3 regions of the Bradyrhizobium sp. 2TAF24 genome follow, and region 2 is predicted to be linked to each of the others. Evidence: predicted binding sites of a transcription regulator. Region 2 holds the regulator's gene; each other region holds the start of a gene.
The links. The regulator LexA, encoded in region 2, represses DNA repair genes until DNA is damaged. The targets are predictions, from matches to a motif close to TGTTCNNNNTGTGTTCNG.
Positions count from the first base shown of each region.

Region 1: AB4Z37_RS13040 (YifB family Mg chelatase-like AAA ATPase) is a predicted target of LexA. The motif match lies at 6,981-6,998, and genes of this name have one in related genera.
Region 3: AB4Z37_RS04395 (DNA recombination protein RmuC) is a predicted target of LexA. The motif match lies at 7,212-7,229, and genes of this name have one in related genera.

Region 1 is NZ_JBFRFW010000007.1:107,559-117,887, reverse strand. Features, by position in the region: gene gshB (glutathione synthase) at 1-717, shown strand, start outside; gene AB4Z37_RS13075 (PAS domain-containing protein) at 841-1,677, shown strand; gene AB4Z37_RS13070 (FMN-dependent NADH-azoreductase) at 1,772-2,401, opposite strand; gene gstA (glutathione transferase GstA) at 2,768-3,385, shown strand; gene AB4Z37_RS13060 (LysR family transcriptional regulator) at 3,453-4,370, opposite strand; gene AB4Z37_RS13055 (DMT family transporter) at 4,653-4,970, shown strand; gene AB4Z37_RS13050 (hypothetical protein) at 5,027-5,488, opposite strand; gene AB4Z37_RS13045 (hypothetical protein) at 5,479-6,708, opposite strand; gene AB4Z37_RS13040 (YifB family Mg chelatase-like AAA ATPase) at 7,047-8,585, shown strand; gene AB4Z37_RS13035 (hypothetical protein) at 8,715-8,984, shown strand; gene AB4Z37_RS13030 (MvdC/MvdD family ATP grasp protein) at 9,027-10,037, shown strand; gene AB4Z37_RS13025 (hypothetical protein) at 10,135-10,329, shown strand, end outside.
Region 2 is NZ_JBFRFW010000016.1:80,083-90,411, reverse strand. Features, by position in the region: gene AB4Z37_RS23805 (SurA N-terminal domain-containing protein) at 1-49, shown strand, start outside; gene trpD (anthranilate phosphoribosyltransferase) at 54-1,067, shown strand; gene trpC (indole-3-glycerol phosphate synthase TrpC) at 1,076-1,894, shown strand; gene moaC (cyclic pyranopterin monophosphate synthase MoaC) at 1,906-2,403, shown strand; gene AB4Z37_RS23785 (molybdopterin molybdotransferase MoeA) at 2,532-3,743, shown strand; gene lexA (transcriptional repressor LexA) at 3,896-4,597, shown strand; gene AB4Z37_RS23775 (hypothetical protein) at 4,605-4,799, opposite strand; gene AB4Z37_RS23770 (hypothetical protein) at 4,800-5,132, opposite strand; gene AB4Z37_RS23765 (ComEC/Rec2 family competence protein) at 5,640-7,907, opposite strand; gene AB4Z37_RS23760 (glutamine--tRNA ligase/YqeY domain fusion protein) at 8,015-9,697, opposite strand; gene gltX (glutamate--tRNA ligase) at 9,969-10,329, shown strand, end outside.
Region 3 is NZ_JBFRFW010000002.1:247,131-257,459, reverse strand. Features, by position in the region: gene AB4Z37_RS04435 (HIT domain-containing protein) at 1-78, opposite strand, end outside; RNA gene ffs (signal recognition particle sRNA small type) at 172-262, shown strand; gene AB4Z37_RS04425 (DNA polymerase III subunit gamma/tau) at 440-2,302, shown strand; gene AB4Z37_RS04420 (YbaB/EbfC family nucleoid-associated protein) at 2,372-2,692, shown strand; gene recR (recombination mediator RecR) at 2,733-3,338, shown strand; gene AB4Z37_RS04410 (hypothetical protein) at 3,467-3,814, shown strand; gene AB4Z37_RS04405 (AmpG family muropeptide MFS transporter) at 4,002-5,360, opposite strand; gene AB4Z37_RS04400 (RidA family protein) at 5,423-5,881, opposite strand; gene AB4Z37_RS04395 (DNA recombination protein RmuC) at 5,972-7,180, opposite strand; gene def (peptide deformylase) at 7,354-7,875, shown strand; gene fmt (methionyl-tRNA formyltransferase) at 7,955-8,887, shown strand; gene AB4Z37_RS04380 (GNAT family N-acetyltransferase) at 8,884-9,387, shown strand; gene truA (tRNA pseudouridine(38-40) synthase TruA) at 9,387-10,124, shown strand.

The DNA.
Region 1 (10,329 bases), on a different contig from region 2:
GACGTCGTGCTGCTGCGCCAGGACCCGCCGTTCGACCTCGCTTACATCACCAGCACCCACCTGCTCGAGCGCATTCATCCGAGAACGCTGGTCGTCAACGATCCGGCGAGCGTGCGCAACGCGCCGGAGAAGATGTTCGTGATGGAATTCCCCGACCTGATGCCGCCGACGCTGATCTCGCGCGACGTCGAGGAGATCAACGCGTTCCGCGCCGAGCACGGCGACGTGGTGATGAAGCCGCTGTACGGCCATGGCGGTTCGGCGGTGTTCCGCATCATGCCCAAGGACATGAACTTCGGGTCGCTCTACGACATGTTCTCGGTGACCTTCCGCGAGCCCTGGGTGATCCAGCGCTTCCTTCCCGAAGTGAAGCACGGCGACAAGCGCATCATTCTGGTCGACGGCGAATTCGCCGGCGCGGTCAACCGCGTGCCGGCGGAGAACGACCTGCGCTCCAACATGGTACGCGGCGGCGCGGCGAAATCGACCGACCTCAGCGCGCGCGAGCGCGAGATCTGCGAGCGGCTCGGTCCGGCGCTGCGCGCCCGCGGCCTGCTGTTTGTCGGCATCGACGTGATCGACGGCCATCTGACCGAGATCAACGTCACCTCGCCGACCGGCATCCGCGCCATCGCCCGCGTCGGCGGCCCCGACGTCGCCGCCCGGCTGTGGGACGTGATCGAGGCCAGGCGGCGGTCGGCACCGGCGAAACCGTGACGCCGGCCTGTGCTGTTTCCGCCTTAATGAATTGCTGACAACATTGTGTCATTCAATTTGACGGGCTGAGCCTTGGGGCCAATACGTAATGGCCTTCTATTGCATTTCAGGACAGAACGTCTGATGGCCATTGAGGTTTTTAACGGAACGTCAGTTCCGAGGGATCTTGCGACGGCCGGCACGGAATACCTTTGGGCCAAGTGGCGCACGCTGAACGCCACACAGAGCCTGACGCTGCAGCGGCTGATCGAGGAGACCAACCAGCCGTTGCGGGAGCAGTGTGCCTTCGTCATCCCCGCTGGCGATGATTTTGTTTATTTGTATGTCGGCCAGTCCCTGCAGGACGCGGTCAAGCGCAATCCCACGGGCACGCAGCTGTCGCGCAGCGACAGCATCGTCGCCAAGGATTTCGCCGAAATCTACCGCCGGGTGACCCGCGACATGGCCCCGGTGTTCGTGCGCTTCACCAGCACCCGCTCGCCCGCCGGCACGATCTGGCACCAGGTGGTGCTGCCGGTGCCGATGGCCGGCGATCAGGTGATGCTGGTGTGCTATTCGGAGCTGGTGAACCACCAGCTCGAGATCTACGAGCACCTGTTCCGCACCGCACCCGACGCCATCATCGTGTCCAGCCCGATCAGCAATGATGCCGGGCATGTCACGGACGGCTGGGTGCTGATGATGAACGATCGCGCCCGCGAACTGCTGGGCCATCCCGGGCCGCTCGGCAACCTGCGCCTCAGCGCGCTGCCGCAGTTCACCGGCATCGACCTGTGGGGGCGCATCTACGCGCCGCGCTCGGCGGTCACCACCACGGTGCTGACGACCACGGCGTTCACCATCGAGATCCTGCGCTTTCCGCACGTGTTCGGGCTGCGGCTGACGTCGAAGGTGCCGGCGGTGAGCGAACGCAGTGCCACGCTGGCGCCGGGCGTCGAAGCGTTGAACGCGGTGTTCTGAGCGGCTGGTCGCGCCACATCCGTGGCGAGACCCCTTCGTGATCGCTCACGACGGGTCTGGCTGGCATCGGGCGGCCGCCGGCCTGCCACAGCGTTCAAAATTGCCTTGCCAGCGCTGCAGCGCGCCTCTTGCCGTCATCGATCATGTCACGTGCCCGCCCGTCCCAGGTGTGCTCGACGGTCATGGCCGTGACATTGCGCACGCCGATGAAGCGCAGCCAGAACTCCACATATCCCGCGACATGGTCGAAACCTGGTTGAAGCGCGGTCTGCAGGCCGGCTTCCTCACTTTGCCCGCGGGTATAGACGACGAAGGCCTTGTCGATGTTCAACAGCGGACCGTAGGTCTTGCCGTCAAACGTGAAAAGCAGGCCGCGCTGGCACGCAAGGTCGATCAGCTGCTTGAGCTTGTAAGGGAAGGAAAAATTCCACATCGGCACGCCCAGGACGATGCGATCCGCATTCTGGAATCGCAAAGCCAGCGCGCTGATCCTGTCCCATGTGGCTCTCTCCGCCGGCGTCATCGCCTCGCCGGAGACCCCCTTGTATTTCGCGCCGATCGCGTCGGCGTCATAGTCCGGAAGAGCCTCGGACCAGACGTCCAGCGTGTCGATGACGCCGGATCCAGCGATGGTCTCCTGGTATTCAGCGAGAAATGCATCGACCACGGCCGTGGATACCGATCTGCCTCCTCTCGGTGACGTGACGATCTTCAGGATGCGCATTCCTCTTTCCTTTTATCATGAGCGCGGGCGGCACGCCGGGCGCTGTCGCTCTCCGCCCACCGCCCGCTGCGAGCGAGCCGACCTGCCATCCAGTGTTCCGGCTCGCAACGTCGTTGCATGTGCAGCCACCTCGGTACGAACTTGCGAACCGATCAGGACACTAGCGGGTGCTCCGTGCATGCGTCTCTTCCCGACACGTTGCGATCTCGCAATCCCGGCTTGCGGTCCGCCAAGCGCCCGCGATCCGCCTTCGAACGGCGACGACGCTCTGCCGAGCGACAAGTCGCGCTTGCGAGCTTCCAATCGGCGTTTCACGCGCGAGCCGCTTATCCTGCAGGCGCGCGACACACACAGGGAATAACCATCATGAAGCTCTACTATGCACCGGGCGTCTGCTCGTTGGCCGCCCACATCGCTGCCACCGAGGCCGGCCTTCCTCTCGACCTCGCAAAGGTGGATATCCGCAGCGAGCCGCATCGCATCGCGGATGGCCGGGACCTCAAGGAGGTCAGCCCCAAGGGCGTGGTGCCGGTGCTGGAACTCGACGATGGCCGGATCCTGACCGAGGGCGTCGCGATCCTGCTGTATCTTGCGGACCGCAAGCCGGAGGCGATGCTGGCGCCTGCCCACGACAGCTTCGATCGCTATCGCCTGCACGAATGGCTGACCTTTATCAGCTCAGAGCTGCACAAGACGTTCAGCCCGTGGCTCTTCCATCCGGAGTATGGCCCGCAGCCCGCCATCATCGCCAAGGAGCGGCTGCGGGACCGCTTTGGCATCCTGCAGGCTCATCTTGCCGCCCACGACTATCTCGTTGCCGACCGCTTCAGCATTGCCGATGCCTACTGCTTCACGATCATGAACTGGTCCAGGGGGCGCGGCATCGATCTCGGCGACTGGCCGCACCTGATGCGCTATCTGGCGGGGATCGCCGAGCGCCCCAGCGTCCGCGCGGCGCTCGCCACGGAAGGCCTGCGCGCGTAGCTTGCGCGGGCATCAAGCGCGGCGCGACCTTCGGCTCGGCGGGCGCGCGATCGGGCGCCCGCCTTGCTCAACCGGCCATGGTGGAATGTCCGCCGCACTCGGCCTCGAGCAGTGCACGGCGCGCCAGCAGGCCACCGCCGACATGATCGAAGAATGCCCGGACGCGCGCCGTATGGCGCAGATCCTTGTGCGTGATCAGCCACAGCTCTCGGGTGAGTTCATCGAGCGGGTCCTGGACCCGCTCGATGTCGGGCTCCAGATCGCCGAGATAGCAGGGCAGCAGCGCCAGCCCCAAACCGGCCTTCACCGCCATGAGCTGATTGATGAGGCTACTCGATCGATAGGCGAAGGCGTGCGGCGAAATATTGTCCGTCAGCCACTTGGACGCCGCCGCGACAGCGCCGCTGTCCCAGCCGATCACCGCATGATCGGACAACGCGGCAAGGTCGGAGGGGCACCCGCGATCGGCGAGATAGCGGCGGCTGCCATAGAAGGTCCATGGCGTCGACGCGATCTTGCGTCCGAACAGCTCGCCCTCGCGCGGACGCGTCGCCCGAATGGCGATATCGGCCTCGCGTCGCAGCAGATCGAGCTGCCGGTTGTCGACCAGCAGCTCGAGCTCGATGCCCTCATGCGCACGACGAAAGCCCGCCAGCACCTCGTTGAGGATGCGGTAGGCCAGCGTCTCTGACGATGTGATCCTGAGCTTGCCTGACAACCGCGCGTCCTGGCCCGTGATGGCGCGATCGACCGCGAGAATCTCCGCTTCCAGCCGCTCGGCGGCCAACACCATCTGCAGACCGGCTTCGGTCGGGACATAGGGGTGCGTCGTGCGGTCGAACAGTTGGACGCCCCTGCGCTTCTCCAGCGCATTCAGCCAGCGAAAGATCGTCGAATGATCGTGGCCGAGATCCTTTGCCGCTCCCGCCAGCGATCCGGCGCGCCCGATCGCCAGCACAATCCTGAACTCGTTCCAGTCACTCACGCGCTTGCCACCTCGCACACTGCATCGCTTTTCAAGCATCATAGATTGCCGAACAGAAAGCGAAACGTCCCACAGTGCCGACGCGTCCATGCATTTTCGCATTTCGTGTCGATGTCCGGCGGACAGGGGCGCGGTTGCCGGGTGGAAATACCGGCTTGCCAAAGCACAACGCGCATCGCGCGCACGGCATTCCTATCTTCCCGCCCGAGCGAACGCAGTCCGTGTTCGCAAGGCATTGCAGGACGAGGCGAGGACGGAATGGGGATATCTATGGGGCCGGGAATGGCATGGGCGCTTCTCATCCTGTCCGGCCTTCTCGACGTGGCCTGGGCGATCAGTGTGAAGATGGCCGAGGGCTATAGCCGCCTCGCCTGGTCCGTCCTGTCATTTGTCCTGCTCGCCGCCTTCATCTACGCCCTCGGCAAGGCGCTGCTGGTGCTGCCGCTCGGCACCGCCTATGCGGTCTGGACGGGCATTGGCGCGATCGGATCGATCGTCGTGGGCATCTTGATCTTTCGCGAACCGGCGACCTTCGTCCGCCTGTTCTGGATCGCCGTCACCCTGAGCGGCATCGTCGGTCTCAAGTTGACGAGCACATGACGGGCCCATTCGCGGCTCATGCGAATGCCGCGAACGGTCAGCGCCTTCACGCTGCGTCAGTCGTAGCCTGCAAGCCTGTTCGCAATCGACTCGAGCACGCCGAGCCGCCGCGAGGGATCCGCGATCTCGGATGCAAGGCTGACCGCTTCGCCAGGGTGATCGCGCGCGATGACCCCGATGATGGCCACGGATATCTCGGAAGCGTCCTGGTCCGTCGCAGGCGCCAGCATCCGGCGAACGGCGACAACATCGCCGTCCAGCTGGAAGGCAAGCCTCGCCGCCAGATCCCATGCAAAACGGTTCTTGACGCCGCCCTGCTTGGGCCGCACCGCCAACGCCTCGACCAATGCCTCCTTCGCACTTTCCGCCTGATCAACGCGAAAGAAGTCATCGGCGATTTTCAGGAGCTGGTCGGCATCCCTGCCGTCGCGCGCCTCTGTCCTGAGCCGCTGAAGCACCGACACGCTGTTGCTGCCATGCCCGGCTCGAATGGCGGCGTCGACGACCGTCAGCAGCATCTCCCGTCGCTTCGCATCGTCGCGAACGCTCGTGGCCAGTGTGAGCGCACCATCGACGTCACCGCGGGTTGCCCGCGATAGGGCAATGTTTTGGATCGCACCGTCGTGTTCCCACCGCAGCTTTGGATTGTCGGTCGGTGTGAACAGGGCAATGGCAATCGCCTGGACTTCAAGACGTTCAGCGCGCAGCGGCCGGCCGAGCGGAAGAGATGGTCCGCCGCCTTGTTGAAGGCACCACTGCGGGCGAAATAACCGGTTACCATCTCCGTGGCGGCCTCGATATCGTTGTCACGCCCCAATTGGGCAAGGACGCCCGTCACCAGGGGCAGATCATCCGACCAGCGCGGCCGAGCCGCCCATGTGCGCCAGGGATCAATCTCCTTGCCGGCTTCCTCGCGGCGCGACAGCCGAAGCAGCAGCCGGGCACGCTCGGCGGCTGCTCGCGCCGGATAGCGTTGCTCGGCCGCGGCCCCACGGCGGGCGGCCTCGATAGCGCCTTCGATGTCATTGCGCTCGACCATGTCTTTCATGACGCGAAGCCAGGCTTCAGAGCTGTTGGCGCGTGCCGCAGCCTTCTTTGCCTCGCCTCGCAGCACCGGAGCGAGCGTCGGATGCTTGTTTGCCAGCGCAAGAGAGGACTCCACAGCCAAATCCGAGAACGTCGTGCGTCCGAACAACCGTTTCGCCCGCCCCGTCTGGCCCGATGCAACCCAAATTTCGGCGGCCGCGATGTCGATGGGATGCTCGCCCATCACCTCCGGAATCAGTTCCGGTTCAACCTTATCCAGCAGCTCTGCCGCACGGCGCGTCTGCCCCGCTTCGGCAAGACGGTGAGCAATGGCGACGAGTCCGCCGACCCGGCGAATTCGGTCGGACACGTCTGGCGTATCGGGCTTCTTCTCGGCGAGTGCCAGGGCGCGATCGAAGCGGCCAGCCCGGGCAATCCAGTCGATGTCCCACCACTCGGCGGGATCGGGATCGTCCCACAGGTAGAACCGCAAGGCGACTTCGGGATTTGCGGACACCAGTTCGTTCTGCGCAAACCGAACGTGCTGCGCGCGATACTTGTCCTTCAGGAGGGTTTGCGCGAGCGCGAGGATATGTGGGGCAAGACACGTCAGCGTCGGTTGACGGCCACAGTCGATACCGCTCGCCTTCGCCGGCACGAGGCCCAACACGGCCGCGATTGCAATCAGGGCTATCAGCACACGAAAAAACATGTCGTCAAATCGACAAGGCTGAAAATGGACAGTGCACATTGTCGCTGTGCATCCATGGCAAATCCTCGGCCAATCCTTGGCGAAGCAGAGATGAAGTATCGATATCGCAATGAAGCCGATGTCAGAATCCTCCGGACATCCGCCACCTCCAATGACAGGCCCCTGCAGCACCAGACAATTGAAGCAACGACAACCCGCGACGCGAAGCCTGCTGGCAGCCGGGGCAGGCCACTCCGGGGCAAGGCCAATCAGCTGCGCGGCCACCACATTCATGTTCCCTAAATGTTCTTGCGCCTGTCATCCCCGTCGGCTAGCCTTGCGGCTGACAGAGGGGCGGCATGGTCCAGCACGTGTCCACGGTGGCGTTCGAAGGCATCACGGCCCGCGCCGTGGATGTGCAGGTCCAGGTGGCGCCAGGGCTGCCGGTTTTTGCGATCGTCGGTTTGCCTGACAAGGCCGTATCCGAAGCGCGCGAACGGGTGCGTTCGGCGCTGATCGCCTCGGGCCTCGCGCTGCCGGCGCGGCGCATCACCGTCAATCTCGCCCCCGCGGACCTGCCGAAGGAGGGCAGCCATTACGACCTGCCGATCGCGCTCGGCCTGATGGCCGCGATCGGCGCTATCCCCTCCGACGCGCTGAGTGGTTTCACCGTGCTCGGCGAGCTCGGCCTCGACGGCTCGATCGCCGCGGTCGCCGGCGTGCTGCCGGCGGCGATGGGGGCACACATGCGTGACGAAGGCCTGATCTGCCCCGCGGCCTGCGGACCGGAAGCGGCCTGGGCGAGCGCCGATCTGCCGATCATCGCCGCCAGCTCGCTGATCCAGCTCGCCAACCATTTCAAGGGCAGCCAGGTGCTGTCGCCGCCGCAGCCGAAGATCCGCGCGGAGACCGCGAGCCTTTTGGACCTGCGCGACATCAAGGGCCAGGAAAGCGCCAAGCGCGCGCTCGAGATCGCCGCGGCTGGCGGCCATCATCTCCTGATGACCGGAAGCGCGGGCGCCGGCAAATCGATGCTGGCGGCGCGACTGCCGTCGATCCTGCCGCCGCTGTCGCCGCAGGAGCTGCTCGACGTCTCGATGATCGCCTCGGTGGCCGGCGAGATCAAGGACGGCGCGCTGACGTCACGGCGGCCGTTCCGCGCGCCGCACCACTCCGCCAGCATGGCGGCGCTGACCGGCGGTGGCACGCGCGCGCGGCCCGGCGAGGTATCGCTCGCCCACAACGGCGTGCTGTTCCTCGACGAGCTGCCGGAGTTCGATCCGCGGGTGCTGGATTCGCTGCGCCAGCCGCTGGAGAACGGCGAGGTGTCGGTGTCGCGCGCCAACCATCGCGTCACCTATCCGGCGCGCTTCATGCTGGTGGCAGCGATGAACCCGTGCCGCTGCGGCCAGGCGTTCGAGCCCGACCATGTCTGCAAGCGCGGCCGCATCGAACGCTGCACCGCCGACTACCAGAGCCGCATTTCGGGTCCGCTGCTCGACCGCATCGACCTGCGCATCGAGGTGCCGGCGGTCACCGCCGCCGACCTGATCCTGCCGCCGCCGGCGGAAGGATCCGCGGAGGTTGCCGCGCGCGTCGCCGCGGCCCGGGCGCGGCAGGCGGCGCGCTATGCCGCCCTCGGCCTTCCGCACATCCGCACCAATGCCGAAGCCCCTGCCGCGGTGCTGGAAGAGATCGCCCGCCCGGATGCCGCCGGGCTGACGCTGCTGCGCGATGCCGCCGAGAGCCTGCGCCTGTCCGCACGCGGCTATCACCGCGTGCTGCGGGTGGCGCGCACGCTGGCCGACCTCGACAACACCGAGCATGTCGGCCGGCTGCATCTGGCCGAAGCACTGTCCTACCGCGCGCTTGCCGACGGCGTGCGCAACGCGGCGTAACAGCACCGACGCAGCCGATGCGGCCAAACGATCCAGCCCGACCCCGGCGATTGGCCCCGAGGCGCGTCAGTTTGGGCTTGCCTCCGCCGCCAAAACCGTGAATTCTTGACGCATTGCTTGATATTTATTTTGGAGGGAATTGCGATGCTTCCTTTCATCCTGGCGCAGGAATCGCGTGCATCCGGGGTCACGGCGGCGGACGCGGATCTCGAAAGCACGCATCAACGTGACCTCGCCTTCTTCACCGCGCGCGGAATTGACGTGTCCGACATCAGCGCATCGCTGACCTGGACGAAGAAGCAGGTGACAAAATCGACCGGCACGCCGCCGGAAGGTCCATTCATCGATTCCGATGAAAAGACCTATAACGAGCCTGACGAAGACCACAGCGACCAGTAGCACGCCGACGGCGGCGTACACGCCATATGCCGACCGGCATGAATGGTGCGCATCCATCTCGTCGTTGATGGTCAACAGCCATTGCCAGCCATTATCATCGCTCCCCCTGAGGATCTCCATGCGCTGACGGTCGCGTGGGAAATTCGGCAATGCGGCGGCTCGGTCATCATTCTCAATACCGCGGATTTTCCGAATCTGTGGTCGATCTCCTTGACCGCGGACGAGGGCGACGCCCCTCGCTTCGACGTCATCACCGCCGAAGGCGTGGTCACGGATGCTGCGATCAGCGGGGTGTGGTGGCGGCGGACGCGCCCATTTGCCGTTTCCGAAGCGATCACCGACGACAAGCACCGCCGACTGTGCCGTGACGATTGTGCGGCGCTGTTCGAAGGCTGGATTTACGCCCTCGGCGCGCGCGTCATCAATCCGCTGGCGGCGGAACTGGCCGCTCGCCGCAAGCCGGTTCAACTGGCGAATGCCCGGCGCTGCGGCCTGCGCCACCCGTCCACGGTCATCTCCAGCTCACCGGACGATGTCAGGGCGCTGCTGTCCCGTCACGACGGCGAATTCATCTACAAGGGTCTCACCACGCCGGCGTCGATGATCGTCGAGACACGCCCTCTCGACGAGGAAGCAAGAGGCAATCTGGCGCTGCTGCGCTTCTCCCCCTGCATCATTCAGCGGCGGATCGACGGCGGCGCCGACATTCGGGCGACGATTGTCGAGGATGAGATTTTCGCGGCCGAGATCCGGGCACGCCATCCCGGTGCGCAGCTCGACTGGCGGCTTGATCCCGCCATCGACGTTCATGCTCACACCCTTCCGGACGAGGTGGCGGGCGCGATCCAGCGCATGCAGAAGGAACTCGGCCTGCGCTATGGCGCTTACGATCTTCGCAGGGATGCCGAAGGGAAATACTGGTTCTTCGAGGTCAATCCAGGTGGCCAGTATCTCTTTGTCGAGATTGCGACGGAGCAGAAGATCAGCCGTGCCATCGCACGCGCACTGATCGCGGCCCCTGCAACGTGCGAAATCCCGCATGATGCGACCTGAGCAAACGCTCCGGTAACGAATTTTCTTTACCCTTCAGGAACCATAAGCCGACGCCGTTCGGCCTGTTCCGTGTTCCGTCGCGTGCCGAGTTCCAGTCATGTCGCGTTACAAGTTCCTCGCCTCGGTCGTGCCGCTGGTCGTGGTCGGCATCTTCGCCAGCGACCAGATCGCCCCGCGTGTCCATCCCTGCATCGCAACCGCGGGATCGTCCGTCCAGCTCGCCGAATTCGCCTGGCTGGCCCGGCATCGCGTCAGCTTCACCGCGCGCCCGACCGACGCCACCGTGCGCGTC
Region 2 (10,329 bases):
CAATCAGACCGCGCTCGCAGTCGCGACCGGCGCAGCCAACAGCAACTGATCCCATGGACGATTTCAAAGCGATCATCGGCAAGGTGGCGACCGGCGCCACGCTGTCGCAGCAGGAAGCCGCCGTCGCCTTCGACCGCATGATGTCGGGTGAGGCCACCCCCTCGCAGATGGGCGGCCTGCTGATGGCACTGCGGGTGCGCGGCGAAACCGTCGAGGAGATCACCGGCGCGGTGTCGGCGATGCGCGCCAAGATGCTGCGGGTGAAGGCGCCGCCGGATGCGGTCGACGTGGTCGGCACCGGCGGCGACGGCTCCGGCTCGGTCAACGTCTCGACCTGCGCTTCCTTCATCGTCGCCGGCACCGGCACGCCTGTCGCCAAGCACGGCAACCGGGCACTGTCGTCGAAATCCGGCGCGGCCGACTGCCTCGCCGCGCTCGGCGTGCGCATCGACCTCACCCCTGATGACGTCGGCCGCTGCATCGCCGAGGCCGGCATCGGCTTCATGTTCGCGCCGACCCATCATCCGGCGACCAAGAACGTCAACCCGACCCGCACCGAGCTCGCCACACGCACCATCTTCAACCTGCTGGGACCGCTGTCGAACCCGGCCGGCGTCAAGCGCCAGCTGGTCGGCGTGTTCTCCCGCCAGTGGGTGCAGCCGCTGGCGCAGGTGCTCAAGAACCTCGGCTCCGATGCCGCCTGGGTGGTGCACGGCTCCGATGGCCTCGACGAGATCACCCTCACCGGCCCGACCTTCGTCGCCGCGCTCGAAGGCGGCGAGATCCGCACCTTCGAGATCACCCCCGAAGAGGTCGGGCTGTCTCGCGTCGAGCCTGGCGCGCTCAAGGGCGGCCAGGCCGAGGCCAACGCCGAGGCCCTGCAGGCGGTGCTCGACGGCAAGCCCGGCGCGTATCGCGACGTCGCGCTGCTCAATGCGGCGGCGACGCTGATGGTAGCCGGCCGCGCCAACACGCTGGCCGAAGGCGTCACGCTCGGGCAGCAGTCGCTCGATAGCGGGGCGGCGCTGCGCAAGCTCGAGCACCTCATCGCCGTTTCCAACGCGTGACGCCGCCGATGTCCGACATCCTGACAAAGATCGAGACCTACAAGCGCGAGGAAATCGCCGCCGCCAAGCGCGCCCGGCCGCTCGCCGAGGTGGAGGCAGCCGCCAAGGCCGCCCCTGCGCCACGCGGCTTCGCTGACGCGATCCGCCGCAAGCTCGCGCGCGGCGACTATGCCCTGATCGCCGAGGTCAAGAAGGCTTCGCCCTCCAAGGGCCTGATCCGCCCCGACTTCGATCCGCCGGCGCTCGCCCGCGCCTACGAGGCCGGCGGCGCCGCCTGCCTGTCGGTGCTCACCGACACGCCCTCGTTCCAGGGCCATCTCGACTTCATGGTGGCGGCGCGCGCCGCGACGCAATTGCCGGTGCTGCGCAAGGATTTCATGTTCGACACCTACCAGGTGGTCGAGGCGCGCGCCCATGGTGCCGACTGCATCCTGATCATCATGGCGGCGCTCGACGACGCGGCCGCGCGCGACATCGAGGACACAGCGCTCGCGCTCGGCATGGACGTGCTGCTCGAAGTCCACGACCGTGCCGAACTCGACCGTGCGCTCAAGCTGCGCTCGCCGCTGCTTGGCGTCAACAACCGCAACCTGCGCACCTTCGAGACGACGCTGGCGACCAGCGAGGCGCTCGCGCCGCTGATCCCGAACGACCGCATCGCCGTCGGCGAGAGCGGCATCTTCACGCCGTCGGACCTGTCGCGCCTCGCCCGCGTCGGCATGTCGACCTTCCTGGTCGGCGAAAGCCTGATGCGCCAGCAGGACGTCACCGCGGCGACACGCGCCCTGCTCGCGCGTGATGCCGCAGCTCGCGCCGCCGCTCACTGACGGTTGAAACGATGACCAACGCGCCCAAGGCCGGCCTCACGCACATCGACGCCAGGGGCGAGGCGCGCATGGTCGACGTATCCGACAAGCCGGCGACCGAGCGCCTCGCGGTCGCCGAAGGCTGTGTCGTGATGTCGAAGGACACACTCGATCTCGTGGTCTCCGGCCAGGCGAAGAAGGGCGACGTGCTCGGCACCGCGCGGATCGCCGGCATCATGGCGGCGAAGCGGACTTCAGAGCTCATTCCGCTGTGCCATCCGCTGGCGCTGTCGAAGGTCACCGTGGACATCGAACCGGACGCCGCGCTGCCGGGCTGCCGTGTTACTGCGACCGTCAAGGTGACGGGGCCGACCGGCGTCGAGATGGAAGCGCTGACGGCGGTTTCGGTTGCCTGCCTGACGATCTATGACATGATCAAGGCGGTCGAGCGGGGCGCGCGGATCGACGCCATCCGCTTGATCGAAAAGCAAGGCGGCAAGTCCGGGCATTACAAATCTGGCCAAGACTAGTTTGGTCACGACGAGTTCGGCCACGATCCGTTCAACCGGACCTGATCCGCGCCGGACCCGAAACTGGCGCGCCCGCAGCCCGATCAGATCGGCGGCAGTGGTCGCCTCACCCACGAGGGAGTTGAACGATGGCGCTGATGCCGGTTGCGGACGCGCTCGCGGCGGTGGTGTCCGGTGTCGAGCCGCTGCCCGAGGAAACCGTCACGCTCGACGACGCCTATCACCGCGTGCTGGCGCGCGATGTGGTTGCGCTGCGCACCCAGCCGCCGGCGGCGATGTCGGCCATGGACGGCTACGCCGTGCGTGCGGCGGATGCCGCGAGCGTGCCGGCGCGCCTGACCGTCACGGGCGAGATCGCCGCCGGACGGCCGTTCGCAGGTCAGTTGGGTCCGGGCGAGGCGCTGCGCATCTTCACCGGCGGCGTGGTGCCTGACGGGGCCGACGCCATCGTCATCCAGGAAGACACCGCACGCGACGGCGATACCGTCACCGTCCAGGAGGCTGCGGTGGCCGGCCGCCACATCCGCCCGGCCGGCGTCGACTTTCGCGAAGGCGACGTGCTGCTGCGCGCCGGGACCCGCCTCACCGACCGCGCCCTGTCGCTGGCGGCTTCCATGAACCACACCGCGCTGCCGGTGCGCCGCCGGCCGAAGGTCGCGCTGGTGGCGACCGGCGACGAACTGGTGATGCCCGGCGGCCAGCCCGGCCCCGGCCAGATCGTCTACTCCAACGGTTATGCGCTGCGCGCCCTGGTCCGCGCCGAGGGCGCCGACGTCCTCGACCTCGGCGTCGTCGGCGACACCATGGAGGCGACCCGCGCAGCGATCCGGCAGGCCCGTGACAGCGGCGCCGACGTGCTCGTCACCACCGGCGGCGCCTCGGTCGGCGACCATGACGTGGTCAAGCGCGCGCTCGACGCCGAAGGCGTCGACATCGCGTTCTGGAAGATCGCGCTGCGCCCCGGCAAGCCGATGATGCACGGCCGGCTCGGCGGCATGCGCCTGCTCGGCCTGCCGGGAAACCCGGTGTCGTCCTATGTCTGCGGCTTCCTGTTCGTCGTGCCGCTGCTGCGCGCCCTCGCCGGCCGCAGCGAGTTGCACACGCCGCTGGAACCGGCAGTGCTCGGTTCCGACCTGCCGGCCAACGACCAGCGCCAGGATTACCTGCGCGCCCGCCTCGAACTGCGCGCCGATGGCCCTCCCGTGGCCACGGCGGTGCGCCAGCAGGACAGCTCGCTCCTCGGCCACCTCGCGGCCGCCGGCGCCCTGATCGTGCGCCCGCCGTTCGCGCAAGCCGCCCCGGCGGGCTCGGCGTGCGTCATCCTTAAGCTTCCCCTGTAGGCCGCCGGTGTTTTGTTGACGTCAAATTAAGAGGTTGCGGAACACATATCGAACATATAGGGTCCGTTCATGATTTGTTTCGAGCGAGTCCTTACCGCCCGAGACGTCTGACGGTCAGCGTTCGCAGCACCGTATTTGGGGGATTGGTTAAGATGCTCACACGCAAGCAGTACGAACTTCTCCGCTTCATCAATGAGCGGCTGAAGGAAGCGGGCGTGCCGCCCTCATTCGACGAGATGAAGGATGCGCTCGACCTGCGCTCCAAGTCCGGCATCCACCGTCTGATCACAGCCCTGGAGGAGCGCGGCTTCATCCGCCGCCTGCCGAATCGCGCGCGCGCCATCGAAGTCATCAAGATGCCCGAGCAGGCCGCCTCCGGCGGCGGCGGCGCCCGCCGCGGCTTCACCCCCAGCGTGATCGAGGGCAACCTTGGCCGTGTCGTGCGTACCACCTCCGAGGATGAAGGCGGCCGTCCCGTCGCAATCCCGGTGATGGGCCGCATCGCCGCCGGCACGCCGATCGAGGCACTGCAGACCCGCAGCCACACCATCAACGTGCCGCCCGAGATGCTGGGCTCCGGCGAACACTATGCGCTGGAAGTACGCGGCGACTCGATGGTCGAGGCCGGCATCCTCGACGGCGACATGGCGCTGATCCAGCGCACCGAGAGCGCCGACACCGGCGACATTGTCGTCGCCCTGATCGACGAGGAAGAGGCGACGCTGAAACGCTTCCGCCGTCGCGGCGCCTCGATCGCGCTGGAGCCGGCCAACGCCGCCTATGAAGTGCGGATCCTGCCGCCCAACCGCGTGCGCATCCAGGGCAAGCTGATCAGCTTGTACCGTCGCTACTGAGGCCACCTCAGTCATCAGACTGGCGATCGGCCTCGACCGGCGTCGCATCGACGGGCCACCAAAGCCCGGCGCCGCCTATCAAATCCTTGTCGCTGAGCACCTCCAGCGACGGCGGCCAATCCCGCCCTTTCGGCTTCAGGGTCTCGACCGCAAGCGCCGGCCGCCACAGGCCGCCGACGTCAGCGGCCCAGTTCCCGATCAATCACATTTCTGGATTCTGTTGACGCTCCCAGCTAAGCGCCGTGAGGGGGACATGGAGATCTCTGAGAATCCGGCGAACAAGATGCGTGATGCGCTCCACGTCCCGCTGCCGGCTGTCGATATAGATCGTCGCGGTATCCTTGGGATGGCCACGATAATGGCGAACCGCAACTTCGATACCGTTGTCCAGCCTGAACGATGCTCCTTCAAAGTGGTCGAGATCATCGACCCCTTGCGTGATCTTGGCTCGTCCTGAAAGAATTTGATCAACCGGCAACGAAATGATCGCCTGCGGGATGACCTCGACGCTGAGACACTCGATTGGCTTGATCATTTGAGTCCAATCCAGTCACGGTTGGCCATTCACGAACCTCGACAGCGGGATTGCAGCACATGTCGTGCCATTCGCGTCTGTTCGTTGCAGCACCCCCGAAGTTCCAAGATACCATCTCGCTTCAAATGGGGTTCCAGACCCGGGGGTGGGACTGACCGGCGTGTCGAATTCAACACCCCGCTTCCCACTTGGCAAGCTACTCTTGTAGGCCTTAACCGCAGGTAAGCTGCTTTGGGCCGTATTCGATCCCGGCTTACCCCAAATTTCCATGGAACTTTGTTGGGCCTGCGCGTCAGCTACCGTTTGAGTCGGCGATTCCAAGCGATGAAGCGGTCCTGGCACGACTCAATCCCCCCACTGAGCGACACCCCGCCAGATACTGTGTTCCACCTGTAATTGTGTCAACGCCAGCCATGCGCGCATGACTGGTGCACTGAAACCTGCCGCGGAGCCGCGTGCGCACCCCACGGCAGGCTGATCAGCCTGTACCGCGGTGACTAACGCCCATCAGTCATCGGACTGGCGATCGGCATCGACCGGCGTCGCATCGACAGGCCGTCCTGCCGCAATCGGGCCGGCATTGTCCTCGCCAGCCACTTCCGGCGACCATGGGCGGTCACGCCCCGTCGGCTTCTGGGCGTCCGCAGCAAAGCCCACGTCGGTCCGCCGCAGGGCCAGCGCTCCGAAGCGACGGATCCGCGCCTGGTCGATCACCTGTGCCGCACAGCTCGGCGGCGGGCGGGCGCGCGAGACCATCAGGCTGGCCCGGACGCAATCGTCCGCCCAGCCGTCAGGCCGGATCGACAGCGCCACCAGGGCGCCGTCACGCAAGGCCGTGATGCACCCCGTCACGTCGCAGGAGACGCCCTCGCCGAGCGACGGATCGGTGGGGAGGCGGGCGTCCGCGTCCGCCGCGAGCCACTCCTTGAGCAGGAACGCGTCCTTGCCGAGCCGCATCAGGTGCAGCCGACCGTCTCTGCCCCGCACGGCAACATTCTGCCCGTCCGACGACACCAGCACGTCCGGCTGCGGCGTCACGAGCGCCCAGACTGTTGCCCCCACCATGACGGCCACGCCGCTCCAGCGCAGCGCCGTGCGGCACAGCGCCAGCACCAGCATCCCCGCTGTCGCCAGCAGCAGCGGCCCGGTGCCGAACGCCGCCATGCGCCCGATCGCCCCGGGCAGCGCCGTCACCCACTGCGCCACGAGGACCATCCAGGCGATCCCCACATCCATCAGCGACCAGAAGATGCCGTCGAGCCCGAACGGCATCGCCACCAGCCCGAGCAGGCCGGCCGGCATGACGAGCCCGGATACCACCGGCATCGCGGCGAGATTGGCGAGCACGCCATAGGGCGTGATGCGATGAAAATGGAATGCGGCATAGGGCGTGGTGGCGAGCCCTGCCACGAAGGAGGCAAACAGCAGCACCACCAGCTCGCGACCGCCCCACAGCGCCACCCGCGCGACAAGCGAGTTGTCGGCCGTCGCAAACAGCCGCGGCATGCCATGGGCGACCAGTGCCACCAGCCCCAGCGTCGCGGCGAACGACATCTGGAAGCTCGGATGCACCAGCGCCTCGGGTGCGACGACCAGCACCACCATCGCCGCGATCGCAAGCGTGCGGAAGGTGATGGCGCGACGATCGACCATGATCGCCAGCAGCACCACCGCCGTCATCAGGAAGGATCGCTGCGTCGCCACCTCCGAACCCGACAGCACGAGGTAGAACGCGGCTCCGAAGAGCGCGACGCCGGCCGCCCATTTCTTGATCGGATGGCTCGCCGAAAGCTGTGGGATCAGCGCCAGCAGCGCCCGCACGATGCCGAACACCGCACCGGCGACCACGGCCATATGGTAGCCGGAGATCGACAGCACATGGCCGAGCCCGGAAATGAACATCGCGTCGTTGACCGGCGTCGTGATCGCATCACGCCGCCCGGTCAGCAGCGCAGTGGCGATCGCCCGGGAGTCGCCGCTCAGTGTGGTGCCGATGCGTGCATCGATCGCATCGCGCATGCCCTGCAGCGCCGCGGCATAGCGTAGCCACAGCCCGCCGCCTTGCGGCGGCGCCTGCGTCACCTTGATCGCCCCCATGACGAATCCAGAGGCGCCGATCCCCTGGAAAAACAGGTCGCGCGCGAAATCGTAGGAGCCGGGCCGCAGCGGCGCGATCGGCGGCGACAGCCGCGCCTTGAGTTCGACGAAACTGCCGACGGCCGGTCCCGCTCCCTTGCGCACCGAGAGGCGGACGCGAGAGAGCGTCGTCTCATGCCGCGGCACCTCCATCTCGGTCACGCGCAGCACGAAACGATCGGTGCGCTCGCGCACCTCATAGGTTTCGACGAAGCCCTTGATGCTGAGGGCGGCCGTCGGCCGCGTCAGGACCGGATGGGCGACGCGCGCGGTCCTGATGGTCGCGTTGGCAAACCCCGCCGCGACCGCCGCCAGCATCACCATCAGCGGAAACACCGCATGGCGACGCAGCAGGATGCAGGCAATGGCGAGCGCGACAGCCGTCGCCACGGCGATCCACAGCACCGGCTCGTGATCCGCCGCGAAATAGATGGCGATGCCGGTTCCGAAGGCGACGGGAACCCAGGGCAGCAGCCGCCCGGGTCCGGCTTCGGCGCGAACGAGGTCGAGCAGGCGGCTGAGCCACGCCGTCCAGGGTGTGACGCCGGCGCCGATGCCGACGACCGCCGGCACGACCGGGCCGGTCGGCACCGGCCACGTTCGCGTGCGGCTGCGTCCCCTGCCCCCTTGCGGCGCCATGACCGTCCGCCGATCCCCAGACTGCCCGAGGAGGCGATGCTATCTCAGCAGCCGGCGCCCGCCAGCCGCATCTGGAGACGGCCGGCGATTTTTTCTCCGGACGGCGCTCAGCCAGCCCCGCCGCCCGCCACCTTGGCCCAGGTATCCTTGAGGCCCACCGTGCGGTTGAACACCAGCCTGCCCGGCGTCGAATCCCGGTCACGGACAAAATAGCCCTGGCGCTCGAACTGCACGGCGGCTTCGGAATTGTCGGTCGCCAGCGCCCGCTCGACCATGCAGCCCTGCAGCACCTCCAGGGAGTCCGGATTGAGCTGGGAGGTGAAGTTCGCCCCGTCCGGCGACGGATCGCTGAACAGCAGGTTGTAGAGCCGCACCTCGGCCGGCACCGCCTCGGCGGCGCTGACCCAGTGGATCGTCGCCTTGACCTTGCGGCCGTCCGGCGCATTGCCGCCGCGCGTCGCGGGATCGTAGGTGCAGCGCAGCTCCACCACCTCGCCGCTCGCGTCCTTGATCACCTCGCGGCAGGTGATGAAATAGCCATAGCGCAGCCGCACCTCACGGCCGGGCGCCAGACGGAAGAACTTCTTGGGCGGATCTTCCATGAAGTCGTCGCGCTCAATGTAGAGCTCGCGGCCGAAGGTGATGCGCCGCGCGCCCTGCGCGGCGTCGTCGGGATGGTTGACGGCCTCGACCTCCTCGGTCTGGCCTTCCGGATAATTCTCAATCACCACCTTGAACGGCCGTAGCACCGCCATGCGGCGCGGCGCGGTCTTGTTCAGCGTCTCGCGCACGGCGAAATCGAACATGCCGATGTCGACGGTGCTGTTGGCCTTGGCGACGCCAATGCGCTTGACGAACTCACGCAGCGCCGCCGCCGGCACGCCGCGCCGCCGCAGGCCGGCGAGCGTCGGCATCCGCGGATCGTCCCAGCCCGTGACGCGCCCGCTGCGCACGAGCTCCGTCAGCACCCGCTTCGACAGCAGCGTGTGGGTGACGTTGAGGCGGGCGAACTCATACTGCCGCGGCCGCGACGGCACCGGCAGGTTCTCCAGGCACCAGTCGTAGAGCGGCCGGTGATCCTCGAACTCCAGCGTGCAGATCGAGTGGGTGATGTGCTCGATGGCATCCGACTGGCCATGGGCGAAATCGTAGCTCGGATAGATGCTCCAGGCATCGCCGGTGCGCGGGTGGTGCGCATGCAGGATGCGGTACAGCACGGGGTCGCGCAGGTTGATGTTGCCGGAGGCCATGTCGATCCTGGCGCGCAGCACCCGCGCGCCGTTCGGGAACTCACCGGCGCGCATGCGCGCGAACAGGTCGAGGTTCTCGTCCACCGAACGATCGCGGTACGGGCTGTTGCGGCCGGGCTCGGTGAGCGTGCCGCGGCTGACGCGGATCTCCTCCTGGGACTGGTCGTCGACATAGGCCTTGCCGGCCCGGATCAGATCCTGCGCCCAGGCATAAAGCTGCTCGAAATAGTCGGACGCGAAGTGCAGGTGCGTGCCCCAGTCGAAGCCGAGCCAGCGCACATCATGCTCGATGGCATCGATGTATTCCTGCTCCTCCTTGGTCGGGTTGGTATCGTCGAACCGCAGGTGGCAGCGCCCGCCGAACTCCTCGGCGATGCCGAAGTTGAGGCAGATCGACTTGGCATGGCCGAGGTGCAGGTAGCCGTTGGGCTCCGGCGGGAAGCGCGTCACCACACTCCCGGTCTTTCCGGAAGCAAGGTCCGCAGCGACAATATCGCGGATGAAGTCGCGGCCGGCTTCAGATCCCGTTTCGTCCGTCATCGTATTCCTTTCAAGCTGGGACCTATGTGCCAAATCGGCGGCCCCGCGCCAAGTGCCGGGACCGCACGGCGCAGCCCGTGGCCGGGCCGGGGAACAGGCAGGCCCGAAGCACGCCGCACCCGGCGCGCCGGCGTCGCCCTGGGCGCGCGGCAGCTGCGTATTTCACGATTCGGGCGCGGAGTGGGGCAACCAGCATTCGCTGTGAGACAGGGGGGAACGGTTGTGGTACATGCCGCGAAACCCCGTCTCCCGAGATCGATTTATCGCCGAAATGACAGCTCCCATCGTTACCCGTTTTGCCCCCTCGCCGACCGGCTTCCTGCACATCGGCGGGGCACGCACCGCCCTGTTCAACTGGCTCTACGCCCGCGGGCGCGGCGGCAAGATGCTGCTGCGGATCGAGGACACCGATCGTGAACGCTCCACCGAGCCCGCGATCGCGGCGATCCTCGACGGCCTGAAGTGGCTGGGCATCGAATGGGACGGCGAGACGGTCTACCAGTTCGCCCGCGCGGCGCGGCACCGCGAGGTCGCCGAGCAGATGCTCGCCGCCGGCAGGGCCTATCGCTGCTACGCGACCACCGAGGAACTCGCCGAGATGCGCGAGAAGGCACGTGCCGAGGGCCGCGCCA
Region 3 (10,329 bases), on a different contig from region 2:
CACCCGGCTGAGCGGCAGGTCGCCGACGTTGATGGTGTCTTTTTCGAGCTGGGGGTGGAGCGACCAGGCGGCAGGCATGCGATTTCCAATCGAGATCCTGCCGCGGACCCTAGCAGAAGTTGTTGCACCGCGCTTGCTTTCCGCCCGCTTTGGCGCCAAATAGGGGTGGGAGATTGGCGGTGGACGAGCCACTCGCCAACCGGGTCAGGTCCGGAAGGAAGCAGCCCTAACGAGAACCGGATCGGGTCGCTCGTCAGTCTCCCACCTTTGATAAACCCCCGCCGTAGCGGTTTTTCGGCCAAAGGCCCGCCCGTCTGGTCCGAAATGCCCCCCAAGGCCCGCGACGCGTGGCGCCGCTCGCGGTAACCGCCGATCGTCGCGATCCCTGGACAAGCGGGGGCTCGGATCACTCAGAGACCACTTTTACGCGGATCGTTCGATGGCTGATGCTGGACCCTCCGGAGCCGACACGAACGATCAGGCCGGTTCCAGCTCCGTGGCCCCGCGCGGCTACCGCGTTCTCGCCCGCAAGTACCGGCCGACCACCTTCACCGACCTGATCGGCCAGGAGGCCATGGTGCGGACGGTCTCGAACGCGTTCGAAGCCGGGCGCATCCCGCAGGCCTGGATTCTGACCGGCGTCCGCGGGGTCGGCAAGACCACCACCGCTCGCATCCTGGCGCGCGCGCTCAACTACACGCTGGCGGACGGCTCGGTCACCGGGCCGACCATCCACATGCCGACGCCGGGCGTGCATTGCCAGGCGATCATGGAAAGCCGTCACATCGACGTGCTGGAGATGGACGCCGCATCGCACACCGGCATCGACGATGTGCGCCAGATCACCGACGGCGTGCGCTATGCGCCGTCCAGCGCCCGCTACAAGGTCTACATCATCGACGAAGTCCACATGCTGTCGGAGAAGGCGTTCAACGCCTTCCTCAAGACGCTGGAGGAGCCGCCGGAGCACGCCAAGTTCGTGTTCGCGACCACGGAAATCCGCAAGGTTCCGGTCACCGTGCTGTCGCGCTGCCAGCGCTTCGACCTGAGGCGGGTCGATGCCGATGTGCTGATGACCCATCTCGGCAACATTGCCGCGAAGGAGGAGGTGCAGATCGAGCCGGAGGCGCTGGCGGCGATTGCCCGCGCCGCGGAGGGCTCGGTGCGTGATTCGCTGTCGCTGCTCGACCAGGCCATCGCCCATGCCGCCGGCGTGGTGCGCGCCGAGGACGTGCGCCAGATGCTCGGCCTCGCCGACCGCACCCGCGTGATCGACCTGTTCGAGGCGCTGGCGCGCGGCGACATCGCCAGCGCCTTCAAGGAATTCCGTGATCAGTACGACACCGGCGCCGACCCGGTGGTGGTGTTGAGCGACCTTGCCGAGTTCGTCAACTTCATCACCCGCATCAAGGTGGTGCCGGCCACCGCCGACAACCTCGCGCTCGGCGAAACCGAGCGTACGCGCGGCCGCGAGTTTGCCGCCAAATTGTCGATGCGGGTACTGTCGCGGATGTGGCAGATGCTGCTCAAGGGCATTGCCGAGGTGCAGGCCGCGACGCGGCCGCAGGCCGCCGCGGAAATGGTGCTGGTGCGCATCGCCTATGTCGCCGACCTGCCGACGCCGGACGAAGCGATCCGGATGATCGAGCAGAACGGCGGCGGTTCGCCGGTCGCCTCGGGTGGTGGCGCGCGTGGCGCAGCGAGCCCGTCGGGTGGCGGCGCGAGCGCGCAGATCGGCATGACGCCAGCTGCTGTGCTGCGCGCGGCGACACCTGCCCCTCAGGGCGGTGTCGCGATGGCGCGCGCCAGCGGCGACGGCACGCCGCGCCCGCAACTGGTGACGCCGCCGGTGCCGAACGTACAGGCGCCGCCCGTGGTCAGCTTGCGCAGTTTTCCGGAGGTCGTGAATTACGTCGGCAAACGCGACATCCTGCTGCAGAAGACGCTGGAGCGCGATGTGCGCTTCGTCCGTCTCGACGACGGCCGGCTGGAGATCGCGCTCGAGCCGAACGCGCCGCGCGGCCTGCCCAACGAGCTGCAGCGCAAGCTGGAAGCGTGGACCGAGCGGCGCTGGGTGGTCATCGTCTCGAACGCCGAGGGCGAGCCGACGCTGCGCACCCAGCGCGAGATGATCCGAAGCGAGCGCGAGCGTGCGGCCGAGGCCGATCCCCGTGTGCAGGCGGTGCTGAGCCGGTTTCCCGGCACGAAAATTATCGAGGTGCGTCACGCGCCTGCGCCGCAGCCGAGCGCCGGTGCCGAGGACGCGACCGAGCCGTTCGACGGCGAGGATGACGACGACTAACGTTCGTTTTTCAGATCTTTGATCACGTCGCGGGATCAGTCGTCCCGCACCAGTCACGAAGAGGATCCCATGGCTGACTTTCTCGGCATGATGAAGCAGGCCGCGCAGCTGCAATCGAAGATGAAGGCGATGCAGGACGAGCTCGAGCAGACCGAGGTCGAAGGCATTGCCGGCGGCGGCCTCGTCGCAGCCCGCATGACCGCAAAGATGGAGGTCAAGGCGATCAAGATCGATCCGTCGCTGATCAAGCCCGAAGATCGCGAGATGATCGAGGATCTCATTGTCGCCGCCCTCAACGATGCGCGCCGCAAGGCGGAGGCGGCGGTGCAGGAAAAGATGAAGGCGCTGACCGGCGGGCTGCCGCTGCCGCCGGGCCTGGGGCTGACCTGAGCGCTCGTTCGATCCGTGTCTGACCTCTGAAGAGCCTGTTATGCCGAGTGCGGTTGCCGGTCCCGAGATCGAACGTCTGATTCAGCTGCTGGCGCGATTGCCGGGCCTCGGCCCGCGGTCGGCGCGCCGCGCGGCGCTGCACCTGATCAAGAAGCGTGAAGCGCTGATGGCGCCGCTGACGTCGGCGCTGCAGGTGGCGATGGACCGCATTCAGGTCTGCAAGACCTGCGGCAACATCGACACACAAAATCCATGTTCGGTCTGCACCGATCCGCGGCGGGATTCGTCGATCATCGTCGTGGTCGCCGACGTTGCCGATCTGTGGGCGCTGGAACGTGCTCATGCCACGCAGGGCCGCTATCACGTGCTCGGCGGCACGCTGTCGCCGCTGGACGGGGTCGGCCCGCAGGATCTGACCATCGACGCGCTGGTCGGGCGCGCTCACGACAAGCAGGTGACTGAAATCGTGCTCGCCCTCAACGCCACCGTGGATGGCCAGACAACCGCGCACTACATCACCGATCTGATGCAGGAGGCCGAGGTGCGGATCACGCGGCTTGCGCATGGCGTGCCAGTCGGTGGCGAGCTCGACTATCTCGACGAAGGAACCCTGTCGGCGGCGATGCGGCAGCGGACCTTGTTCTGAAGTCCTCCGCGCGCCATCGCGCCGTCATTCTTCATCCCGTCACCACCGAACGGAAACGAGACCTGGTTGCCATGCTGCTGAAACTGACGAACGCCGTCCTCGCTTCCGTCGTGTTTGTCCTCGCGCTGATGGGCATGTCGGTGGAGGTATCCGCGCAGCAGGCGCTCAAGTCGGGCGGCGTGCTGTCGGGCGAGCTGCGGGCGATGCGCAACCGCGATGCCAAGGGCAAGCGGGTCAACACCTTCCAACTCGTGACCGAGCCGCGCCGGCTGCCGGGGCCGAACGGCCTGTGCAATCTCGAGACCGGGCCGGAGACGTTCCAGATCGTGACCAGCAACGACGCCGAGGCGAGCCGTCTGAAGGCTTTCATCGGCAAGCAGGTGTCGATCAAGGCCGATGAAGTGTCGTGCGCCGAGCTTGCCGGCCAGATGAGCGACGCCATCGTGTCGAAGTGGAGCCTGGTCACCAGCCATTGACGGCGGCGAAAGTTCCTCGCGTCATGAGCTTTCATCCGGCATTGAGCCTTCATCCGTCATCCTGAGGTGCGCGCCCTTGCGCGCCTCGAAGGATGAGCGGTCCACGAAGCTGCCGCTCGGGCCGTCGCCCTTCGAGGCTCACTTCGCGCGCACCTCAGGGGGGCGGATCGCATTGATGGAAATCTCTTTATGCGCGTCGCCCGAGCGTTTCGAAATGCCCGCGCCGCTGCAGCCATGTCAGCAGCACAAGGCTCGGGATGGCCACCAGCACGCAGATTACGAAGAACAGCGGCCAGCCCGTCGCCTTGGCGACGTAGCCCGCGCCGGCGGACAGGTAGGTGCGCCCGATCGCAGCCAGCGCCGTCAGCAGCGCGTACTGCGTGGCGGTATGCAGCGGGCTCTTGCACAGCGCCGAGAGGTAGGCGACGAAGATCACAGTGCCGATGGCGCTGGTGAAGTTCTCGGCAGTGATTGCCAGCGCCAGTGCGTAGTGATTGACGCCGACCGCTGCGAGCCATGAGAACGACAGGTTGGCGATCGCCTGTACCGCACCGCCGATCCACAGGCTGACCGGCAGCGAGTAGGCGCGGGCGACGAAGCCTCCGGCGAAGCCGCCGATCAGCGTGGCGGCGAGGCCGACGCCTTTGACGATCGCGGCATAGTCGGCCTTGCTGAAGCCGAGGTCGATCACGAACGGCGCCGTCATGGCGCCGGAGAACGCGTCGGTGAACTTGAACAGCACGACAAAAGCGAGAACGGCGATCGCGTCCTTGCGGCCGAGAAATTCACCGAACGCGCCGCGGGCCGCGACGAGCACCCGCATCAGGCCGCTGCCGTGGCCGAGTGCCGCCTCCGAGCGCGCGGACTGCTCGGGTTCGGTCGCGAGCAGTGCCGTCACCGTGCCGATCAGCACCGTGGCGGCCATGATGACATAGCCCCATTTCCAGGCCGGATTGGCGTCGAGGCCGATGCCCTGCAGGCCGCTCACCAGGAACAGCACGCCGGCCGTCGACACCAGCATGCCGATGCGATAGGCCGCGACATAGGCCGCCATGCCGGCCGCCTGCTCGCTTTCCGGCAGGCTCTCGACGCGGAAAGCGTCGACGACGATGTCCTGCGTCGCGGAGGCGGTGGCGACCAGCAGGGCGGCGACTGCCGCGTAGAACGGCGAACGGCCGGGGTCGGCGAGCGCGAGCAGCAGGATCGCGACGATCAGCAGCAATTGCGACAGCACCAGCCAGCCGCGGCGACGGCCCAGCAGGTTGCCCAGCACCGGAACCCGCAGTGCGTCGACCAGCGGCGCCCAGATGAACTTCAGCGTGTAGGGCGTGCCGACCAGCGTCAGCAGGCCGATGGCGCCGAGGTCGATGCCGGCCTCGCGCATCCAGATCTGCAGGGTAGACGCGGATAGCGCCAGGGGCAGGCCTGACGAGAAGCCGAGGAACAGCACCACCAGCACGCGCGGTTGCAGATAGACCGCGAGCGTCTCGCGCCATGATGCGCGCGCGGCGGGCGGCTTCACAGTGTCCTCGGGGGCGGCGGTCATCGTCCTTCCCCCTATCTGATTTGGCGGGCGAGGGCCAATGCGGCGAACCGGCCGCCGGCGGCCTAGCGGATCGCGAAGATCGCCTCGACTTCGACGCTCAGGCCCATCGGCAGCGAGCTCATGCCGACGGCGGAGCGGGGGTGCCGGCCGGCGTCACCGAACACCGCGACGAACAGGTCGGAACAGCCGTTGACCACCCCGGGGTGATCCCTGAAATCCTCGGTGGCGTTGACCATGCCGAGCACCTTGACCACCTGCACGACGCGGCCGAGATCGCCGGTCGCGGCGTGGACCTGCGCCAGCACGTTGAGGCCGGTGAGCCGCGCATGCTCGTAGGCCTGCTCGACGGTCAGGTCGCGCCCGACCTTGCCGGTATGCAGGTGTCCGGCGGCGTCGAATGGGCCTTGGCCCGCGATGTAGAGGTCGTTGCCATGGCGCAGGAACGGCAGGTAGTTGGCGGCGGCCGGCGCGGCCTTGGGCAGGGTCAGTCCGAGTGCGGCGAGGCGGTCATAGGGCGTCATGCGAACTCCGGGAGGGGCAGCGGCGGATGGCATTGGTCGCCAAGGACACGCGTCCTATGCGGCCCCGTCAAGGGACCGTATGGCGCGTGGTCATTCGCCGGCGCGCACCTTGCGGGAGGGAGGCGGCACAGCGAACAGCTCCGGCGCGGCCTTGGATGCCGGTGCGTCGTTCTCGGTGGGAGAGGAGAAGTCGAGCTCCTCGATCTTGGCGGCGCGCTTGCCGATCTTGTTGACCGAGATCAGGACCTGGCGGACGTCCTCGCTGACCTGGTCGAAATGGGCGCCCAGCCTGCTGACGCGGTCCCGCAGGCGCTCGACATCGCTCATCATGTTCATGACTTCGGTGCGGATCTGGTCGGCGGCGTCGCGCATCCGCGCGTCCTTGAGGATCTGCTGCATCACCTGGATCGCCAGCATCAGCAGCGACGGCGACACCAGCACGACGCGGGCGCGATAGGCCTTCTGCACGATGTCGTCAAAACCGTCGTGGATCTCGGCATAAACCGACTCCGACGGCACGAACATCAGCGCGGTATCCTGGGTCTCGCCGGCGATGAGATATTTGTCGGCGATATCGCCGACATGCTTCATCACATCCTGGCGCAGGCGCTGCGCCGCCTGCTTCTTTTCCTCCTCGCTGCGGGCCTCGCGTAGCGCGGTCACCGATTCCAGCGGGAACTTGGCGTCGATGCACAGCGGGCGCTGGTCGGGCAGGTAGACGACGCAGTCCGGCCGCTTGCCGGTGGAGAGCGTGTGCTGGAACTCGTAGGCACCCTTCGGCAGGCCGTCCTGCACGATGGCTTCCATGCGCGCCTGGCCGAAGGCGCCGCGGGCCTGCTTGTTGGCGAGCACGTCGCGCAGCGTCGTCACCTGGGTGGTCAGCTCGGTCAGGTTCTTGTGGGCGCTGTCGATGATGCCGAGGCGCTCGTGCAGCACGCGCAGGCTTTCCGCGGTGTGGCGCGTGGTCTGTTCCATGGACTGGCCGACGCGATGGCCGACTGCATCCAGCCGCTCGCTGACCGCCCGCGCCATTTCGGCCTGCCGGCCGGCGAGGGATTGCCCCATGGCATCGATCCGCCCGTGGGCCTCGGTCTGGACGCGCAGCAGTTGTGCCACGCGCTCCTCCAGTTCGTCGGCGCGAATCGCCTGGGCCATGGCCGTTGCCTGGCTGCGCCCGCTGCCACGCGCGATCACGATGGCGATGACCAGCAGCATGGCCACAACCAGCATGCCGAACACCAGGAGGGCGAGGCCGGCGCGGACCGGCGTGCCGTCGATGACAAACAGGATCTCGTTCATACGGCTTTTCTAGCTCGATTCGGCCTTGAATGCGAACGAAGAGGGAACATTTTTGATGAAGGACCGGTTAAAATTCATGGTTAATCAATGGTAAATATCGAGTGCGCTCCGCCGGGGCTGCTTTTGCGGCCCCGCAATTGACCGCGGCGGGAGCCCGGATTACATCGCGCGCCATGGCCATTCGTGAAATCATCATTCTTCCCGACAAGCAGCTTCGCCTGGTGTCGAAGCCGATCGAAAAAGTCACGCCGCAGGTGCGCAAGCTCGCGGACGACATGCTCGAGACCATGTACGACGCCCCCGGTATCGGGCTGGCGGCGATCCAGATCGCCGAGCCCGTGCGGCTGATCACCATGGATCTGTCGAAGAAGGACGACGAGCAGAAACAGCCGCGGGTCTTCATCAACCCGGAGATCCTCTCGGTGTCCGAGGAACTCTCGGTCTACGAGGAAGGCTGCCTGTCGATTCCCGAATACTACGAAGAGGTCGAGCGGCCCGCCACGGTGCGCATCCGTTACCTGGATCTCGACGGCAAGGTGCATGATGAAGAGGCGACCGGCCTGTTCGCCACCTGCATCCAGCACGAGATCGACCATCTCAACGGCGTGCTGTTCGTCGACTATCTGTCGAAGCTCAAGCGCGACCGCGTGATGAAGAAGTTCACCAAGGCGGCGAAGCAGCGGGCGATTGGCTGAGGCCGCCCCGCATGGTCCGCCGTCTCGGGCTGGCCGGCGCTTTCCCCTTGTCCGCGTGCGAACCTAGCAAGGCCCCACCATGTCCCTGCGCCTGATTTTCATGGGCACGCCCGATTTCGCGGTGCCGACGCTGCTGGAACTGGTGGCGCAAGGCCACGACATCGTTGCCGTCTACACCCGGGCGCCGAAGCCGGCTGGCCGCGGCATGAAGGAGCAGGTGACACCGGTCGAGCGCGAAGCGCGGCGGCTCGGTCTTGCCGTGCTGACGCCGAAGACGTTGAAGACCGAGGACGCCCAGGCGGCGTTCAGTGCTTTCGGCGCCGACGCCGCGGTGGTGTTGGCCTATGGGCTGATCCTGCCACAGGCGATCCTGGAGGCGGTGCCGCTCGGCTGCTTCAACCTGCACGCCTCGCTGTTGCCGCGCTGGCGCGGCGCCGCGCCGATCAACCGCGCGATCATGGCCGGGGATAGCGAGAGCGGCGTCATGGTGATGAAGATGGACGTCGGCCTCGATACCGGTGACGTCGCCATGGCCGAACGCGTCGCCGTCACCGATGCGATGACCGCCACCGACCTGCACGACCAGCTGGCGCGAATCGGCGCCGACCTGATGGGCCGGGCGATGGGCGCGCTCGCGCGCGGCACGCTGCAGGTGACGCCGCAGAAGAGCGAGGGTGTCACCTACGCCGCCAAGATCGACAAAGCCGAGGCGCGGATCGATTGGCGCCGCCCGGCGCACGAAGTGCTGCGGCACTGCCACGGCCTGTCGCCGTTTCCCGGCGCCTGGTGCGAGATGCCGCTCGAGGGCGAAGTGGTGCGCGTCAAGGTGCTGCGCTGCGCGCCGGCCGCCGGCTCCGGCGTGGCAGGGACGGTGCTGGACGATCAGTTGACGATCGCCTGCGGCGATGGCGCGATCCGGATCCTGGACCTGCAGCGCGCCGGCAAGCAGCCGATGAAGGCGGACGTCTTCCTGCGCGGCACGCCGGTGCGGCCCGGGCTGAAACTGCCATGAACATCCGGCCTGAAACCGCCTCGGACCGCGTCGTGATCCAGCGCATTCTGCGCGATGCGTTCGGCGCGCCGGCGGAGGCGGATCTGGTCGACCGGCTGCGGGACGACGGCGACCTGCAGCTGTCGCTGGTTGCCGAGCAGGACGGCGTGCTGGTGGGGCATGTGGCCTTCTCGCGGCTGTGGATCCTTCACGACGGCCAGCGCATCGCCGGCGCAAGCCTCGCGCCGATCGCGGTCGATGCCGCGTATCGGTGCAAGGGCATTGCCCAGGCGCTGATCGAGGACGGGCATCAGCGGCTGCAGTCGCGCGGGGAGACCATTGCGTTCGTGCTCGGCGATCCCGCCTATTATGGCCGCTTCGGCTATTCCGCGGCGTCGGCTGCGGGATTCGCCTGCGACTATGCCGGGCCTTATTTCCAGGCGCTGGCACTGGCGTCGGGCGCGCCCGACCGGGGACGCATCGCCTATGCTGCAGCGTTCGAGAGGCTGGGGGCCGCCTGATGCCGCGCTACAAGCTCACCGTCGAATATGACGGCCGGCCGTTCCGCGGTTGGCAGGTGCAGGACGACCATCCCTCGGTGCAGGGGGTGCTGGAGGCCGCAGTGAAGGCGCTGAGCGGCGAGGAGGTGCGGGTGCATGGCGCCGGCCGCACCGACGCTGGCGTGCATGCCAGGGGGCAGGTTGCCCATGTCGATCTGTCGCGCGACTTCCGTACCGACGTGGTGCGCGACGGCCTCAACGCCCACCTGCGGCCGAAGCCGGTCGGCGTGCTGGCGGCCGAGCGCGTGGCGGATGATTTCGAGGCGCGGTTCTCGGCGATCAAGCGCCATTACCTCTATCGCATCATCAACCGGCGGGCTGATCTCGCGCTCGACTTCGGCTTTGCCTGGCGGGTACCGAAGCCGCTCGACACCGCGGCCATGCATCTGGCTGCCCAGGCGCTGGTCGGCAAACACGACTTCACCACCTTCCGCGATACCGAATGCCAGGCGAAGTCGCCGGACAGAACGCTCGACCAGCTCGACGTGATCCGCGAGGGCGACCATGTCAGTATCGTGACGTCGGCGCGTTCGTTCCTGCACAGCCAGGTTCGCTCGATGGTTGGGTCGCTGGTGTGGGTCGGCGAGGGGCGCTGGAGCCCCGCCGACCTTAAGGCGGCGCTCGACGCGCGCGACCGTGCCGCCTGCGGCCCCGTGGCCCCGCCGGAGGGGCTTTATCTGATGCGGGTCGACTACTGATCACCCGCGATTTCGGCCTTCTTCCGGGGCATTCACGCGAGGGCGTCGCGAAGCCTCGCTTGCGGCGAAAAACACAGCGAATATCGATTCTTATGTGAGATTCAGAGGATCTGATATTTTCTGAAATTGCCCTGTGCGCCCGTTGGCTTGCACCGGTTGAGAAGACAAAATCCGCCAATCAAAGCACAAAAAACGCGTGCGAAGC